2 regions of the Erwinia sp. 9145 genome follow, and region 2 is predicted to be linked to the other one. Evidence: predicted binding sites of a transcription regulator. Region 2 holds the regulator's gene; the other holds the start of a gene.
What was found. Region 2 encodes sigma-54, which starts transcription at its own class of promoters, with help from an activator protein. Its sites were predicted from a motif close to GTTGGCACANNTTTCGCTNT; they were not measured.
Positions count from the first base shown of each region.

Region 1: glnA (glutamate--ammonia ligase) is a predicted target of sigma-54. The motif match lies at 2,651-2,670, and genes of this name have one in related genera.

Region 1 is NZ_JQNE01000001.1:4,016,457-4,024,221, reverse strand. It holds gene yihX (glucose-1-phosphatase) at 1-419, opposite strand, end outside; gene typA (ribosome-dependent GTPase TypA) at 559-2,382, opposite strand; gene glnA (glutamate--ammonia ligase) at 2,784-4,193, shown strand; gene glnL (nitrogen regulation protein NR(II)) at 4,347-5,396, shown strand; gene glnG (nitrogen regulation protein NR(I)) at 5,405-6,814, shown strand; gene hemN (oxygen-independent coproporphyrinogen III oxidase) at 6,843-7,765, opposite strand, start outside.
Region 2 is NZ_JQNE01000001.1:3,406,900-3,414,664, forward strand. It holds gene mlaF (phospholipid ABC transporter ATP-binding protein MlaF) at 1-178, opposite strand, end outside; gene FA91_RS16130 (calcium/sodium antiporter) at 403-1,383, shown strand; gene kdsD (arabinose-5-phosphate isomerase KdsD) at 1,397-2,383, shown strand; gene kdsC (3-deoxy-manno-octulosonate-8-phosphatase KdsC) at 2,400-2,957, shown strand; gene lptC (LPS export ABC transporter periplasmic protein LptC) at 2,954-3,529, shown strand; gene lptA (lipopolysaccharide ABC transporter substrate-binding protein LptA) at 3,501-4,049, shown strand; gene lptB (LPS export ABC transporter ATP-binding protein) at 4,049-4,774, shown strand; gene rpoN (RNA polymerase factor sigma-54) at 4,821-6,254, shown strand; gene hpf (ribosome hibernation promoting factor) at 6,277-6,564, shown strand; gene ptsN (PTS IIA-like nitrogen regulatory protein PtsN) at 6,766-7,248, shown strand; gene rapZ (RNase adapter RapZ) at 7,348-7,765, shown strand, end outside.

The DNA.
Region 1 (7,765 bases), 610 kb from region 2:
CGCATGCCCATCTCCTGTGAAAGATACACTTTATCCGCCGCGCGCTGCACTTCCGGATATTGTGAAGGCCAGAAACCGCAGTGTAAACGGTTAGTATTAGAGAGGATCACCACACGCTCGCCGCGGTTGCGCAGATCGTTCATCAGCGTAATCACATCGGGACGCACGCCGACAAAAACCGCCTGCCAGCCTGCGGAAAACTGTTCAAAGCTCAGCGCCAGATCGAGCGATTCACACATATTGGCTGCAAACGCTTCGTCGCTGATTTCGCCGCGCTCATGGCGATGAAAGTTTTCATCCATGGTAAAACGCGCGGTAAGCGTGGCGAGCGGCACACGACCCAGATCGCTCCAGACGCCGAGAACCCGGTTGAAATCAATATCAACAATGACGTTACCTAAATCAAAGATATACAGCATGGTCATCTCCTTTTGTGCCGGTGAGCTATTCACTCTAGCGTTAAAAGAGGAGACTGAACAGGTGAGGGATTTGAAAACTGCGAGGAAGCTTCCAGGCCGGATGAACACCGGCCTGGAAAAGAGCTGAGCAAAAAGAGGATTAGCTCTCTTTTGGCCCGCGGCTTGCGCGTTTACGATCGTTTTCCGTCAGGTGACGTTTACGAATACGCACGGACTGCGGCGTTACTTCGACCAGTTCGTCATCATCGATGAACTCGATAGCCTGCTCAAGCGTCATTTTGATGGCCGGAACCAGCGTGGTGGCTTCGTCTGTACCGGAAGCACGCATGTTGGTCAGTTTCTTACCGGTCAGACAGTTCACGGTCAGATCGTTGGAGCGTGAGTGAATACCGATGATCTGGCCTTCATACACTTCCGCGCCGTGTCCCAGGAACAGTTTGCCGCGATCCTGAAGGCTGTACAGGGCGAAGGCGACTGCTTTACCCTGGCCGTTGGAGATCAGCACGCCGTTCTGACGCTGGCCCACTTCGCCCTGACGAACGTCGTCATAATGGCTGAAGGTAGAGTACAGCAGGCCCGTACCGGAGGTCATGGTCATGAACTCGTTACGGAAGCCAATCAGACCACGGCTCGGGATAACGTAGTCGAGACGTACGCGACCTTTACCATCCGGATCCATGTTTTTCATGTCGGCTTTACGCTCGCCCATCGCCTGCATCACGGAACCCTGATGCTGCTCTTCGATATCCAGCGTAACGTTTTCGAATGGCTCCTGCTTGCGGCCTTCGAATTCACGGAAGATAACTTTCGGACGCGATACGGCCAGTTCGAAACCTTCACGGCGCATGTTTTCGATCAGTACCGACAGGTGCAGCTCGCCGCGACCTGATACGCGGAACGCGTCAGCATCTGACGTTTCTTCCACGCGCAGCGCCACGTTATGCACCAGCTCTTTGTTCAGACGGTCAAGGATCTGACGCGACGTCACGTACTTACCTTCTTTACCACAGAAAGGTGAGGTGTTGACGTTAAAGAACATGGTGACGGTAGGCTCATCAACGCTCAGCGCTGGCAGCGCCTCAACGTTCTGTGGATCACAGATCGTATCGGAGATGTTCAGTTCGCCCAGACCGGTGATAGCGATGATATCGCCCGCTTCGGCTTCGGTGGCGTCAATGCGCTCCAGGCCGAGGTGAGTCAGCACTTTACCGACTTTACCATTACGGGTTTTGCCTTCGCTGTCTACAACAGTAACCTGCTGATTCGGCTTAACTTTACCACGCTTAATGCGACCAATGCCGATTACGCCAACGTAGTTGTTGTAATCAAGCTGGGAAATCTGCATCTGGAACGGCGCATCCATTTCAACCTGCGGCGGTGAAACGTGCTCAATGATCGCCTCATACAGCGGGGTCATATCATCGGCCATATCATTATGATCCAGACCCGCGATACCGTTCAGGGCAGAGGCATAGATTACCGGGAAGTCGAGCTGCTCGTCGGTCGCGTCAAGGTTTACAAACAGGTCGAATACCTGATCGACAACCCAGTCCGGACGTGCGCCAGGACGGTCGACTTTGTTAATTACCACGATCGGCTTCAGACCATTAGCGAACGCTTTTTTGGTCACGAAACGGGTTTGCGGCATAGGGCCATCCATTGCATCCACAACCAGCAGCACCGAGTCAACCATCGACATCACGCGCTCCACCTCGCCGCCGAAGTCGGCGTGTCCGGGGGTATCCACGATATTGATGCGGTAGTCTTTCCAATTAATGGCGGTGTTTTTTGCGAGGATGGTAATCCCACGCTCTTTCTCCAAATCGTTGGAGTCCATTACGCGTTCGGTTGCTTCAGCGCGGGCATCAAACGTGCCGGACTGTTGCAGCAACTTATCAACCAAGGTGGTTTTACCATGGTCAACGTGGGCAATAATGGCGATGTTACGCAAATTTTCGATCACAGCTTTGCCTCAGGCATTAGAAATAGCGCGCTATTGTACACGGATTAATCGAAGGACTGAACAGGATCACAGATTTCAATTAAAGATAACTCTCAGGGTTGCTTTTTATGCCAATAACGGTGCAAAAAATGCACCTTAATGATAATTTGCACCATTATGGTGCCAACACCCTACCGCAAAGCACCATAATGGTGCGCGCCATCCATCGTGGTGCAGCTCTTCTTTAACAAGAGCGCGCATCATAGCGCTTTTCCGGGCAAATGAGAAAGTTGGCATAGATTTCGCTTTTATATTCTTAAGCCAGAAATGCAAGTTTCTACAACGGTTGATGACGTAGCAGAGATCTCCGCCATGAGGCTCTCTGAGCAACACGACACTGACAAAATCCAGGAGAGTTAAGTATGTCCGCTGAACACGTTCTGTCGATGATGAACGAGCATGAAGTCAAGTTTGTTGACCTGCGTTTTACCGACACTAAAGGTAAAGAGCAGCATGTGACCATTCCTGCACACCAGGTTAACGCTGACTTCTTCGAAGAAGGCAAAATGTTTGACGGCTCCTCAATTGGCGGCTGGAAAGGCATTAACGAATCAGACATGGTTCTGATGCCTGATGCGTCCACTGCGGTTATCGATCCGTTCTTCGAAGACGCTACGCTTATCATTCGCTGCGACATCCTTGAGCCTGGCACCATGCAGGGTTATGACCGCGATCCGCGCTCAATCGCCAAGCGCGCAGAAGATTTCCTGCGCTCATCAGGCATTGCAGATACCGTTCTTTTTGGACCAGAGCCTGAATTCTTCCTGTTTGACGACGTCCGCTTCGGCGCAACGACGTCGGGTTCGCACGTGGCTATCGACGATATCGAAGCAGCCTGGAACACCGGTAAAACGTATGAAGGCGGCAACAAAGGTCACCGTCCTGGCCTGAAAGGCGGCTACTTCCCGGTACCACCGGTCGACTCTTCTCAGGATATCCGTTCAGCCATGTGTCTAATCATGGAACAGATGGGTCTGGTGGTTGAAGCGCATCACCACGAAGTGGCAACGGCAGGTCAGAACGAAGTGGCTACCCGCTTCAACACTATGACCAAAAAAGCGGACGAAATTCAGATCTACAAATACGTTGTTCACAACGTTGCGCACGCCTGGGGCAAAACGGCCACCTTTATGCCAAAACCTATTTTTGGTGATAACGGTTCCGGCATGCACTGCCATATGTCACTTTCTAAAGATGGCAACAACCTGTTCGCAGGCGATAAATACGGCGGCCTGTCAGAAACGGCGCTGTTCTATATCGGCGGCGTGATCAAACATGCTAAAGCCATCAACGCGCTGGCTAACCCAACCACTAACTCCTACAAGCGTCTGGTGCCTGGATACGAAGCCCCGGTCATGCTGGCTTACTCCGCCCGTAACCGTTCTGCGTCAATCCGTATTCCTGTGGTTGCCAGCCCGAAAGCGCGCCGTATCGAAGCGCGTTTCCCTGACCCGGCGGCTAACCCATACCTGGCGTTCTCTGCACTGCTGATGGCTGGCCTGGACGGCATCATCAACAAGATCCACCCTGGCGATGCGATGGACAAAAACCTGTATGACCTGCCGCCGGAAGAAGAAGCAGAAATTCCAAAAGTAGCGGGTTCGCTGGAAGAAGCGTTGAATGCGCTGAACGAAGACCGTGAATTCCTGACGCGCGGCGGCGTATTCACCGATGACGCTATCGACGCCTATATCGATCTGCGTAAGGCCGAGATGGATCGCGTGCGTATGACGCCACATCCGGTTGAATTCGAACTCTACTACAGCGTTTAACCGCTCTCACCCGGCTTCCTGATATCAACGTGCCGGGAATTGTTGCCGTGGAAATTGCAGCCCATCTTCGGATGGGCTTTTTTCTCCACGCATCCGCCGTCCCGGAACGACTTTGGGACTATAATGCACTAAAAAAGTGCAGGGGAACGCTGTATGGCAACAGGCAAGCTGCCCGATGCTGGGCAGATCCTCAACTCTCTGATTAATAGCGTGCTGCTGGTTGACAGCGAACTGGTGGTTCACTTCGCCAATCCTGCGGCGCAGCAGTTACTGTCACAAAGCTCACGCAAGCTGTTTGGTACGCCGCTGCCGGAGCTGGTGGGCTACTTTTCGCTGAATATTGAGGTCATGCGCGAAAGTCTCAACGCCGGGCAGGGCTTTACCGACAGCGAAGTGACGCTGGTGGTCGACAGCCGGGCGCACATCATGTCACTTACCGCTCAACGCCTTGCTGACGGCTTTATTCTGCTGGAGATGGCGCCGATGGATAATCAGCGTCGACTCAGTCAGGAGCAGCTTCAGCATGCGCAGCAGGTCGCGGCGCGCGATCTGGTTCGCGGCCTGGCGCATGAAATTAAAAATCCATTGGGCGGCTTACGCGGCGCGGCGCAGCTTCTGGCGAAAGCGCTGCCCGATCCTTCGCTGACGGAATACACCAAAGTGATCATTGAACAGGCCGACCGCTTGCGTAACCTGGTCGATCGCCTGTTGGGACCGCAGCAGCCGGGCATGCACATTACCCAAAGCATTCATCAGGCCGCCGAGCGCGTGGTCAATCTGGTTTCAATGGAGCTGCCTGATAACGTCACGTTAATTCGTGATTACGATCCCAGCCTTCCCGAACTGCCGCACGATCCCGATCAGATTGAGCAGGTGCTGTTGAATATGGTGCGTAATGCGCTTCAGGCGCTCGGGGAAAACGGAGGAACCATTACGTTGCGCACCCGCACCGCTTTTCAGCTCACGCTGCACGGCACGCGTTATCGACTGGTTGCCCGCATTGATATTGAAGACAACGGGCCGGGCATTCCTTCGCAGCTTCAGGATACGTTGTTTTATCCAATGGTAAGCGGACGCGAAGGCGGAACCGGCCTGGGTCTGTCGATCGCGCGTAGCCTGATCGATCAGCACTCGGGAAAAATAGAATTTAACAGTTGGCCTGGCCATACCGAATTTTCGGTTTATCTGCCTATTCGTAAATAGAGGTTTCTATGCAACGAGGGATAGTTTGGATCGTCGATGACGATAGCTCCATTCGCTGGGTGCTCGAGCGTGCGCTCACAGGAGCCGGTTTAAGCTGTGTTACGTTTGACAGCGGTAACGAGGTGCTGGAAGCCCTCACCACCAAAACCCCAGACGTTTTACTTTCAGATATTCGTATGCCCGGCATGGACGGACTGGCGCTACTCAAACAGATCAAGCAGCGGCACCCGATGCTCCCGGTCATCATTATGACCGCGCACTCCGATCTTGATGCGGCAGTCAGCGCCTATCAACAAGGGGCGTTTGATTATCTGCCTAAACCCTTTGATATTGACGAAGCGGTGGCGCTGGTCGAACGCGCGATCAGCCATTATCAGGAGCAGCAGCAGCCGCGTAACCAGCCGGTCAGCGGCCCGACCGCCGACATCATTGGCGAAGCACCGGCGATGCAGGACGTATTTCGTATCATCGGCCGCCTTTCCCGCTCCTCCATCAGCGTGCTGATTAACGGCGAATCAGGCACCGGTAAGGAGCTGGTGGCGCATGCGCTGCATCGTCACAGTCCGCGCGGCAAGGCGCCCTTTATCGCGCTGAATATGGCCGCGATCCCGAAAGATTTAATTGAATCTGAGCTGTTCGGCCATGAAAAAGGCGCGTTCACCGGTGCGAATCAAATTCGTCAGGGTCGCTTTGAGCAGGCCGATGGCGGCACGCTGTTCCTTGATGAAATTGGCGATATGCCGCTCGATGTGCAAACACGACTGCTGCGCGTGCTGGCTGACGGTCAGTTCTATCGCGTTGGCGGCTATGCGCCGGTTAAAGTGGATGTGCGTATTATTGCTGCGACGCACCAGAATCTTGAACTGCGGGTGCAGGAAGGTAAATTCCGCGAGGATCTCTTTCACCGTCTGAACGTGATACGCGTTCACCTGCCTCCGCTGCGCGAACGCCGAGAAGATATCCCGCGCCTGGCGCGCTATTTTCTTCAGGTTGCCGCACGCGAACTGGGCGTGGAAGCAAAAATTCTGCATCCCGAAACCGAAAAGGCGCTCACGCGTCTGCACTGGTCGGGTAACGTTCGCCAGCTGGAAAATACCTGCCGCTGGCTGACGGTGATGGCCGCCGGGCAGGAGGTGCTGATTCAGGATCTGCCGCCAGAGCTGTTTGAAACGTCGACGCCTGACAGCCCGGTGCAGTCGCTGCCGGATAGTTGGGCAACGCTGCTGGCGCAGTGGGCCGATCGCGCGCTGCGTTCCGGTCATCAAAACCTGTTATCGGAAGCGCAGCCGGAAATGGAGCGTACGCTGTTAACGACGGCGCTTCGGCACACGCAGGGACACAAGCAGGAGGCGGCGCGCCTGCTTGGCTGGGGGCGCAACACGCTGACCCGCAAGCTGAAAGAGTTAGGAATGGAGTGATCGTTAAGGCCGGCGCAAGCCGGCCTTTTTATATGACGCGTGAGAACTTTTGCAGACGCGCCTTTTGCCGCAGATAGACGTCAAAACACATGCAGATATTCCTGATAAGGAGGCGGCCTTTAGGGGTAACCTGAAGCCCTTTGTCATCACGTTTCACCAGCCCGTCACTAATCAGGGGAGCAAGCAGCGCCAGATCGTCGGCGAAATAGTCAGTAAAACCGCCTTCAGGCAGGCTAAAATCGGCAAAATTGAGTGAAAAATTGCAGATTAACGTTTTTATCACATCGCGACGCAGGCAGTCGTCTTCAGAGAGTTTTACGCCTCGCCACAGCGCCGTGCGATGGTCGGCGATATCCGCATAGTATGCCTTCAGCTCTTTCTGATTCTGCGCATAGCTGTCGCCCAGCATGCTGATGGCCGATACACCCATACCGAGCAGATCGCTGTCGCCCTGCGTGGTATAGCCCTGGAAGTTGCGATGAAGTTTGCCTTCGCGTTGGGCGATGGCCAGCTCGTCGTTCGGATGAGCAAAATGATCCATGCCGATGAACTGATAGCCGCCGTGCGTCAGCGTGGCAATGGATTGCTGAAGGATATCAAGCTTTTGCTGCGCGTTCGGCAGGTCAGCTTCTTTGATTTTCCTCTGTGCGGCAAACAGCGCAGGCATGTGCGCATAGTTAAATACGCTGAGCCGATCCGGCCTGAGCCCAATGACTTTTTCAAGCGTGAAGGCGAAGCTTTCAGGCGTTTGCAGCGGCAAGCCGTAGATCAAATCCAGATTGGTAGAGGTGAATCCCAGCGCACGGGCACGATCTACAAGGGCAAATATCGTCTCCTCGTCCTGCACGCGATTCACTTTTTCCTGCACCGCCTTGTTGAAATCCTGCACGCCCATACTCAGGCGATTAAAACCCGCCGCACGTAAATGGTCGAGCACGTCCAGCTCTATTT
Region 2 (7,765 bases):
GCTGAAGCTGACCACCGATCAATCGCAGCAGCGTGGTTTTACCGATACCCGATGGCCCCATGATGGCGGTGACCTTTCCTTTCGGCACCGTCAACGAGATATTGTCGAATACCGGCCGGCCGCTGCGGGCAAAGCTGACGCCGCGCACGTCCACCAAATTCGTCTCCGTCTGGCTCATAATGCTTATCATCCTCTTCTTCAGGCGGATTACGTATCTCCGATGGTAGCTTATTACCTACCGAATCGAATAGTTTTACAGAAACTTACCGCGCAGACGTGGCGAAAACTGGCATAAGTTTACTTTTTGCTTGCAGACCGTCAAAATTGCGGCACTTTCTGTTAACGCCCTGTTTTATCGTCATGTAAGGCGCGCGGCAATTATACCCGATCAAAGGATCTTTCATGTTCGTAGCTACAGCACTATTGATTATCGGTTTAGTTTTGCTGGTATATGGTGCAGATCGTCTGGTATTTAGCGCGGCCATCCTTTGCCGCTCGCTGGGCATTCCTCCGCTGATCATCGGCATGACGGTTGTCGGCATCGGCACCTCGCTGCCTGAACTCATCGTTGCGTTTTCCGCCGCCACGCACGGACAGATGGATATGGCTGTTGGCACCGCCGTCGGCTCCAATATTACTAATATCTTATTGATTGTCGGCGGCGCCGCGCTCTTTCATCCCCTCACCGTGCACTCCAACCTGGTGCGTCGCGAACTGCCGCTGATGCTGCTGGTCACCTTGCTGTGCGGCGTGGTGCTGTTTGATAACACCCTCAGCCGCAACGACGGCCTGGCGCTGATTGTTATCGCTCTGGCATGGCTACTGTTCATTATCAGAATCGCCCGGCGCGCCGAGCGTGATAACAATGACACGCTCACCCAGGAACAGCTCAAAGAACTGCCGCGCGATGAAACAGGCAACACCGTGGCTTTCCTGTGGCTGGCCGTAGCGCTGATTATTCTGCCGATGTCGACGCGCATGGTGATCGATAACGCCACCGTTATTGCCGACTATTTTGGCATCAGCGAGCTGATTATCGGCCTGACTCTGGTTTCCGTCGGCACCAGCCTGCCGGAGCTGGCAACGGTCATTGCCGGGGCGCTTAAGGGTGAAGACGATATTGCTATCGGCAATCTAATCGGCTCCAATATCTACAATATGGCTATCGTGCTGGGCGTACCTGCCTTAGTGCAGCCGGGCAGCATCGATCCGCAGGCGTTTTCGCGCGATTACTGGGTGATGCTGGGCGTCAGCGCGCTGTTTACCGTGCTGTGCTTACAGCGTGGCCGCCGTATCGGCAGAGCCGCTGGCGCGCTTCTTTTATGTGGCTTTGTGGCCTGGGTTGCTACGCTGTTCTGGCTGCCCTCGGCTACCCTCTGGTAAAGGATTGAAAACTATGTCACCGCAACCGCTCGACCCGAATTTTGATTTTCAACAGGCAGGCAAAGAGGTTCTTTCTATCGAGCGCGCGGGTCTGGAGCATCTCGATCAGTACATTAATCACGACTTTTCCCGGGCCTGTGAGCGCATTTACGGCTGCAAAGGCAAAGTGGTGGTGATGGGTATCGGCAAATCAGGCCATATTGGTAAAAAGATGGCGGCAACCTTCGCCAGTACCGGTACGCCCGCCTTTTTTGTTCATCCTGCCGAAGCCAGCCACGGCGATCTGGGCATGGTCAGCGCGGACGATGTGGTGATCGCCATCTCCAACTCAGGCGAGTCTGCTGAGATCCTCGCCCTGATCCCGGTGCTGAAACGCCTGCATGTGTTACTGATTTGTATGACCAGCCGACCGGAGAGCGCGATGGGGCGTGCTGCGGATATCCATCTCTGTGTTAAAGTACCGGAAGAAGCCTGTCCGCTGGGCCTGGCGCCAACCTCAAGCACCACCGCCACGCTGGTGATGGGCGATGCGCTGGCCGTTGCGCTGCTGAAGGCGCGTGGCTTTACCGCCGAAGATTTTGCGCTCTCTCATCCGGGCGGCGCGTTAGGTCGCAAGCTGTTGCTCACGGTTAATGACATCATGCACACGGGCGATGATATTCCTCACGTCAGCCACGATGCTTCATTACGTGATGCCCTGCTGGAGATCACCCGTAAAAACATGGGCATGACGGTGATCTGCAATGATTTAATGAAGATCGAAGGCGTATTCACCGATGGCGATCTCCGTCGCGTGTTTGATATGGGCATCGATATTCAGCATGCCGGCATCGCCAGCGTGATGACCAGCGGCGGCGTTCGGGTGCGGCCTAACACGCTGGCGGTGGAAGCGCTCAATCTGATGCAGAGCCGGAATATTACCGCCGTGATGGTCGCCGATGGCGATCGCCTGCTTGGCGTGGTGCATATGCATGACATGCTGCGCGCGGGCGTGGTTTAACGAGGAATAAAGACGAATGAGTACCTGGGTTGAAACCTGCTACGGCGCGGTCAGCAAAGACGTTATGACTCGTGCTGCGCAGATCAAACTGCTGATTTGCGACGTGGACGGCGTGATGTCGGACGGCGTCATTTTTCAGGGCAACAGCGGCGAAGAACTGAAGGCATTTAACGTCCGCGATGGTTATGGCATCCGCTGCCTGCTCAACGCCGACGTAGAGGTCGCCATTATCACCGGCCGTAAAGCAAAGCTGCTGGAAGATCGCTGCGCCACGCTGGGCATTACGCATCTTTACCAGGGACAGTCCGATAAGCTTTTGGCCTTCCATGAACTTCTGGATACACTGTCGCTAACGCCTGAACAGGTCGCTTACATTGGCGATGACCTGATCGACTGGCCGGTAATGGAAAAGGTGGGCCTCAGCGTTGCCGTGGCCGATGCGCACCCGGTGCTGCTTCCGCGCGCAAAATATGTCACCCGTATCAATGGCGGACGCGGCGCAGTGCGGGAAATTTGCGATCTGATTCTCATCGCACAGGATAAGTTTGATGATGCCAAAGGGCAGTCTGTATGAGTAAAACAAGGCGCTGGATGACGCTGTTGCTGGCGTTGGTGGCTATCGTATTGATCGGCTGGAACCTCGCGGATACCGATAACGATGCCGCCAGAAAAAAAACGAACAGTGAAGAGCCGACCTACACCAGCCAAAGCTCCAACACGGTGGTCTATAACCCGCAGGGTACGCTGAGCTACAAACTGGTTTCCGATACCGTCACCTGGTTTTCTGAAGAGTCGGTTAGCTGGTTCGATAACCCGGTAATGACCACCTACGATGACAATAAAGTGCCGACCTGGTCGGTAAGATCGGATAAAGCCAAACTGACCAATGACCGAATGCTGTACCTTTACGGTCACGTTGAGGTGAACAGCCTGACGAAAGATGCGCAGTTGGAACGCATAAAAACGGATAATGCCATCGTTAACCTGGTGACGCAGGACGTCACGTCCGACGATCGTGTTACGCTTTATGGCAGCAGCTTTAACTCTACAGGCATGAAAATGCGTGGAAACTTACGGAAAAAAACTGCCGAGTTGATTGAAAAGGTCAAAACCTCTTATGAAATTCAAAATGAAAAACAACCTTAAGCGCTTAACGCTTGGCCTGTTGTTGGCCACCAGCCTGCCGGCGTTTGCGCTGACAGGCGACTCGGACAAACCGGTCAACGTGGATTCTGAAAATCAGGCGCTGGATATGCAGGGCAACGTCGCCACGTTTACCGGCAACGTTATCGTGACTCAGGGCTCGATTAAAATCACCGCTGACAAAGTAGTGGTCACCCGTCCGGGCGGCGACAGCAATAAAACCATCGTTGACGCTTACGGCCAGCCCGCCACCTTCTATCAAATGCAGGACAGCGGCAAACCGGTCAAAGGCCATGCGCAGAAAATGCATTACGAGCTGGCGAAAGACTTTGTCGAGCTGACGGGCGATGCGTTTCTTGAACAGCTCGACAGCAACGTGAAAGGCGACCGCATTACCTATCTGGTTAAAGAGCAGAAAATGCAGGCTTACGGCAGCAGCGGCAAGCGCGTCACCACGATCCTGGTGCCGTCACAGCTTCAGGACAAAGGCAACGCCCCTGACGGACAAAAAAAGAGTAACTGATGGCGACTTTAATTGCGGAAAATCTGGCGAAGGCTTACAAAGGCCGTCGCGTGGTGGAAGATGTCAGCCTGGAAGTTAAATCCGGCGAAATTGTTGGCCTGCTTGGCCCGAACGGCGCGGGTAAAACCACCACGTTTTATATGGTGGTCGGCATTGTGCCGCGCGACGCGGGCCGCATCGTTATTGATGATGAGGATATCAGCATCCTGCCGCTTCACGCGCGTGCGCGTCGCGGCATCGGCTACCTGCCGCAGGAAGCCTCGATTTTCCGCCGTTTAAGCGTGTATGACAATCTGATGGCCGTCTTGCAGATCCGTGAGGATCTCACCACCGAACAGCGAGAAGATCGCGCTAACGAGCTGATGAGCGAGTTTCACATTGAGCACCTGCGTGACAACATCGGTCAGGCGCTCTCCGGCGGTGAACGCCGTCGCGTTGAAATCGCCCGCGCGCTGGCGGCAAATCCCAAATTCATCCTGCTGGACGAGCCATTCGCCGGTGTCGATCCCATCTCGGTTATTGATATTAAAAAGATCATTGAGCACCTGCGCGACAGCGGCCTGGGCGTGCTGATCACCGATCACAACGTGCGTGAAACGCTGGCGGTCTGCGAACGGGCTTACATCGTCAGCCAGGGACACTTAATCGCCCACGGTTCGCCGGAAGCGATCCTTGCTGACGAACAGGTAAAACGCGTCTATTTGGGAGAAGAGTTCAGACTCTGATAAGGTATTCATCGCTGTTAAGTTTTAAGGAAATTGTACCCTGAATATGAAGCAAGGTTTGCAACTCAGGCTTAGTCAACAGCTTGCCATGACGCCGCAGCTACAGCAGGCCATCCGCCTGCTGCAACTCTCCACGCTTGAGCTTCAGCAGGAGATTCAGCAGGCGCTGGAAACCAACCCCTTGCTTGAACAGACGGAGTTTCACGAAGAGGTCGAAACCCGCGAGTACCAGGAGAAGGAAGCGCTGGACACGCGTGAAGCGCTTGAGCAGAAAGAGATGCCGGAAGAGCTTCCTCTGGATGCCACCTGGGACGAGATCTATACCGCCGGCACGCCTTCGGGCACCGGTACGGATTATCATGATGACGAACTGCCTGTTTATCAGGGCGAAACCACCCAGTCGCTTCAGGACTATCTGATGTGGCAGGTTGGGCTGACGCCGTTCAGCGAGACGGATCGCGCCATTGCCACCTCGATTGTCGATGCCGTTGACGACACCGGTTATCTCACCGCCACGCTCGAAGAGATACTTGAGAGCATTGGCGATGAAGATCTGTCCCCTGACGAAGTCGAGGCGGTACTGAAGCGCGTTCAGCGTTTTGACCCCGTCGGGGTATGCGCGCGCAACCTGCGCGACTGTCTGCTGGTTCAGCTTTCACAGTTCTTACCCGATCAGCCGTTTTTATCGGAAGCCAGGCTGATTGTCGGCGAACATCTCGACCTGTTGGCCAATCATGACTTTCGCAGCCTGATGCGGATTACGCGTCTGAAAGAGGACGTGCTGAAAAATGCGATGCAGCTGATCCAGAGCCTCGACCCGCGTCCCGGCCAGTCGATCAACACCAGCGAGCCGGAGTACGTGATCCCCGATGTACTGGTGAAACAGATCAGCGGGCGCTGGGCCGTGGAACTCAACAGCGACAGCGTGCCGAGACTGCGCATTAATCAGCACTATGCGTCGCTGGGGGGCTCATCCCGCAACGACAGCGACAACCAGTTTATTCGCAGCAACTTGCAGGAAGCGAAATGGCTGATCAAGAGTCTGGAGAGCCGCAACGATACGCTGCTGAAGGTCACCCGCTGCATCGTTGAGCAGCAGCAGGCGTTCTTTGAGCAGGGCGAGGAGTTTATGCGTCCGATGGTGCTGGCTGATATCGCCAGCGCCGTGGAGATGCATGAATCGACGATCTCTCGCGTCACCACGCAGAAATATCTGCACAGCCCGCGCGGCATTTTTGAACTCAAATATTTTTTCTCCAGTCACGTCAGTACGGAAGGTGGCGGCGAAGCCTCATCAACGGCGATACGCGCACTGGTGAAGAAATTAATCTCGGCGGAAAATCCCGCTAAGCCTCTGAGTGACAGTAAGCTGACCACCCTGCTCTCCGGCCAGGGGATCATGGTGGCTCGCCGCACCGTCGCGAAGTACCGAGAGTCTTTATCCATCCCGCCTTCAAATCAGCGTAAACAGCTGGTCTGAATGAACAGATAAGGAAGACAGTATGCAACTCAATATTACCGGACAGAACGTTGAAATCACCGAGCCGCTGCGCGACTTTGTTACCAGCAAATTCGCCAAGCTTGAGCAGTATTTTGATCGCATCAATCAGGTTTATATTGTTCTGAAGGTCGCGAAAGTGACCCAGATAGCGGAGGCGACGCTGCACGTTAACGGCGGCGAGTTGCATGCCACATCGGAAGAAAAAGATATGTATGCGGCGATTGATGGCTTAATTGATAAGCTGACACGCCAGTTAAACAAACATAAAGACAAGTTAAAACAACACTAATTTTGCGCAGGCATTGATTATTTTTTCAACATCCTTATCTATGATAAGGATGGGATGTCCGGCTCGTCCTCTTGCAAAGAGAACGAGCCGTTAACCTCTGTATCATGCCTGTCGTTGACCGGGGCGCCGCGCTGCGGTTCTGGCGACGTAATAAAAAAGCGCCATTGACCAGGCGGAAGCGAGCACGTAAGTGAAACTATGATGAACAATGATGCAACACTGGAACTACGCTCGGTACTGAGCGTGGACTGTACCCGGAGCGGCGTACACTGCCAAAGCAAGAAACGGGCGCTGGAAATCATCAGCGAACTGGCGGCAAAACAGCTTAATCTGCCTCATCAGACGATCTTTGAGGCGATACTGACGCGCGAGCGTATGGGCAGTACCGGCATTGGCAACGGCATTGCGATCCCGCACGGCAAGCTGATTGAAGATACGCTGCGCGCGGTCGGTGTCTTTATCCGACTTGACCAGCCTATCGCCTTTGATGCCATTGATAACCAGCCGGTTGATCTGCTTTTTGCGCTGCTGGTGCCTGCCGATCAGTGTAAAACGCATCTGCATACGCTTTCGCTGGTGGCTAAACGTCTGGCGGACAAAACCGTTTGCCGCCGCCTGCGCGCTGCCCAGAGCGATGAAGAACTGTATGAAATCATGGCGGAAGATCATGAACAAAGCCACTAAGCCAGTCGTCGGCAGACGGGATGGCATGTAATATGGAAGGGAAGCCGTCGCGCTGAGGCGACTTCCCAACCGCCAACAGGCAAATCAGGAGAATATCTCATGGTGCTGATGATCGTCAGCGGTCGTTCAGGCTCCGGCAAATCCGTTGCGTTGCGGGCGCTTGAGGATATGGGCTTTTACTGCGTTGACAATCTGCCCGTCACCCTGCTGCCTGAACTGGCAAAGTCGCTTGCTGACAGAAATATTTCGGCGGCAGTAAGCATTGACGTGCGCAATATGCCTGAATCGCCGGAAGTATTTGAGAAAGCCCTGACGAATCTGCCGGACAGCTTTTCTCCTCAGCTACTGTTTCTGGATGCCGATCGCAATACGCTGATCCGTCGCTACAGCGACACGCGCCGACTTCATCCGCTCTCCAGTAAAAATCTTTCGCTGGAAAGCGCCATCGATGAAGAGAGCGATCTGCTTGAACCGCTGCGCTCGCGCGCCGACCTTATCGTCGATACGTCAGAGATGT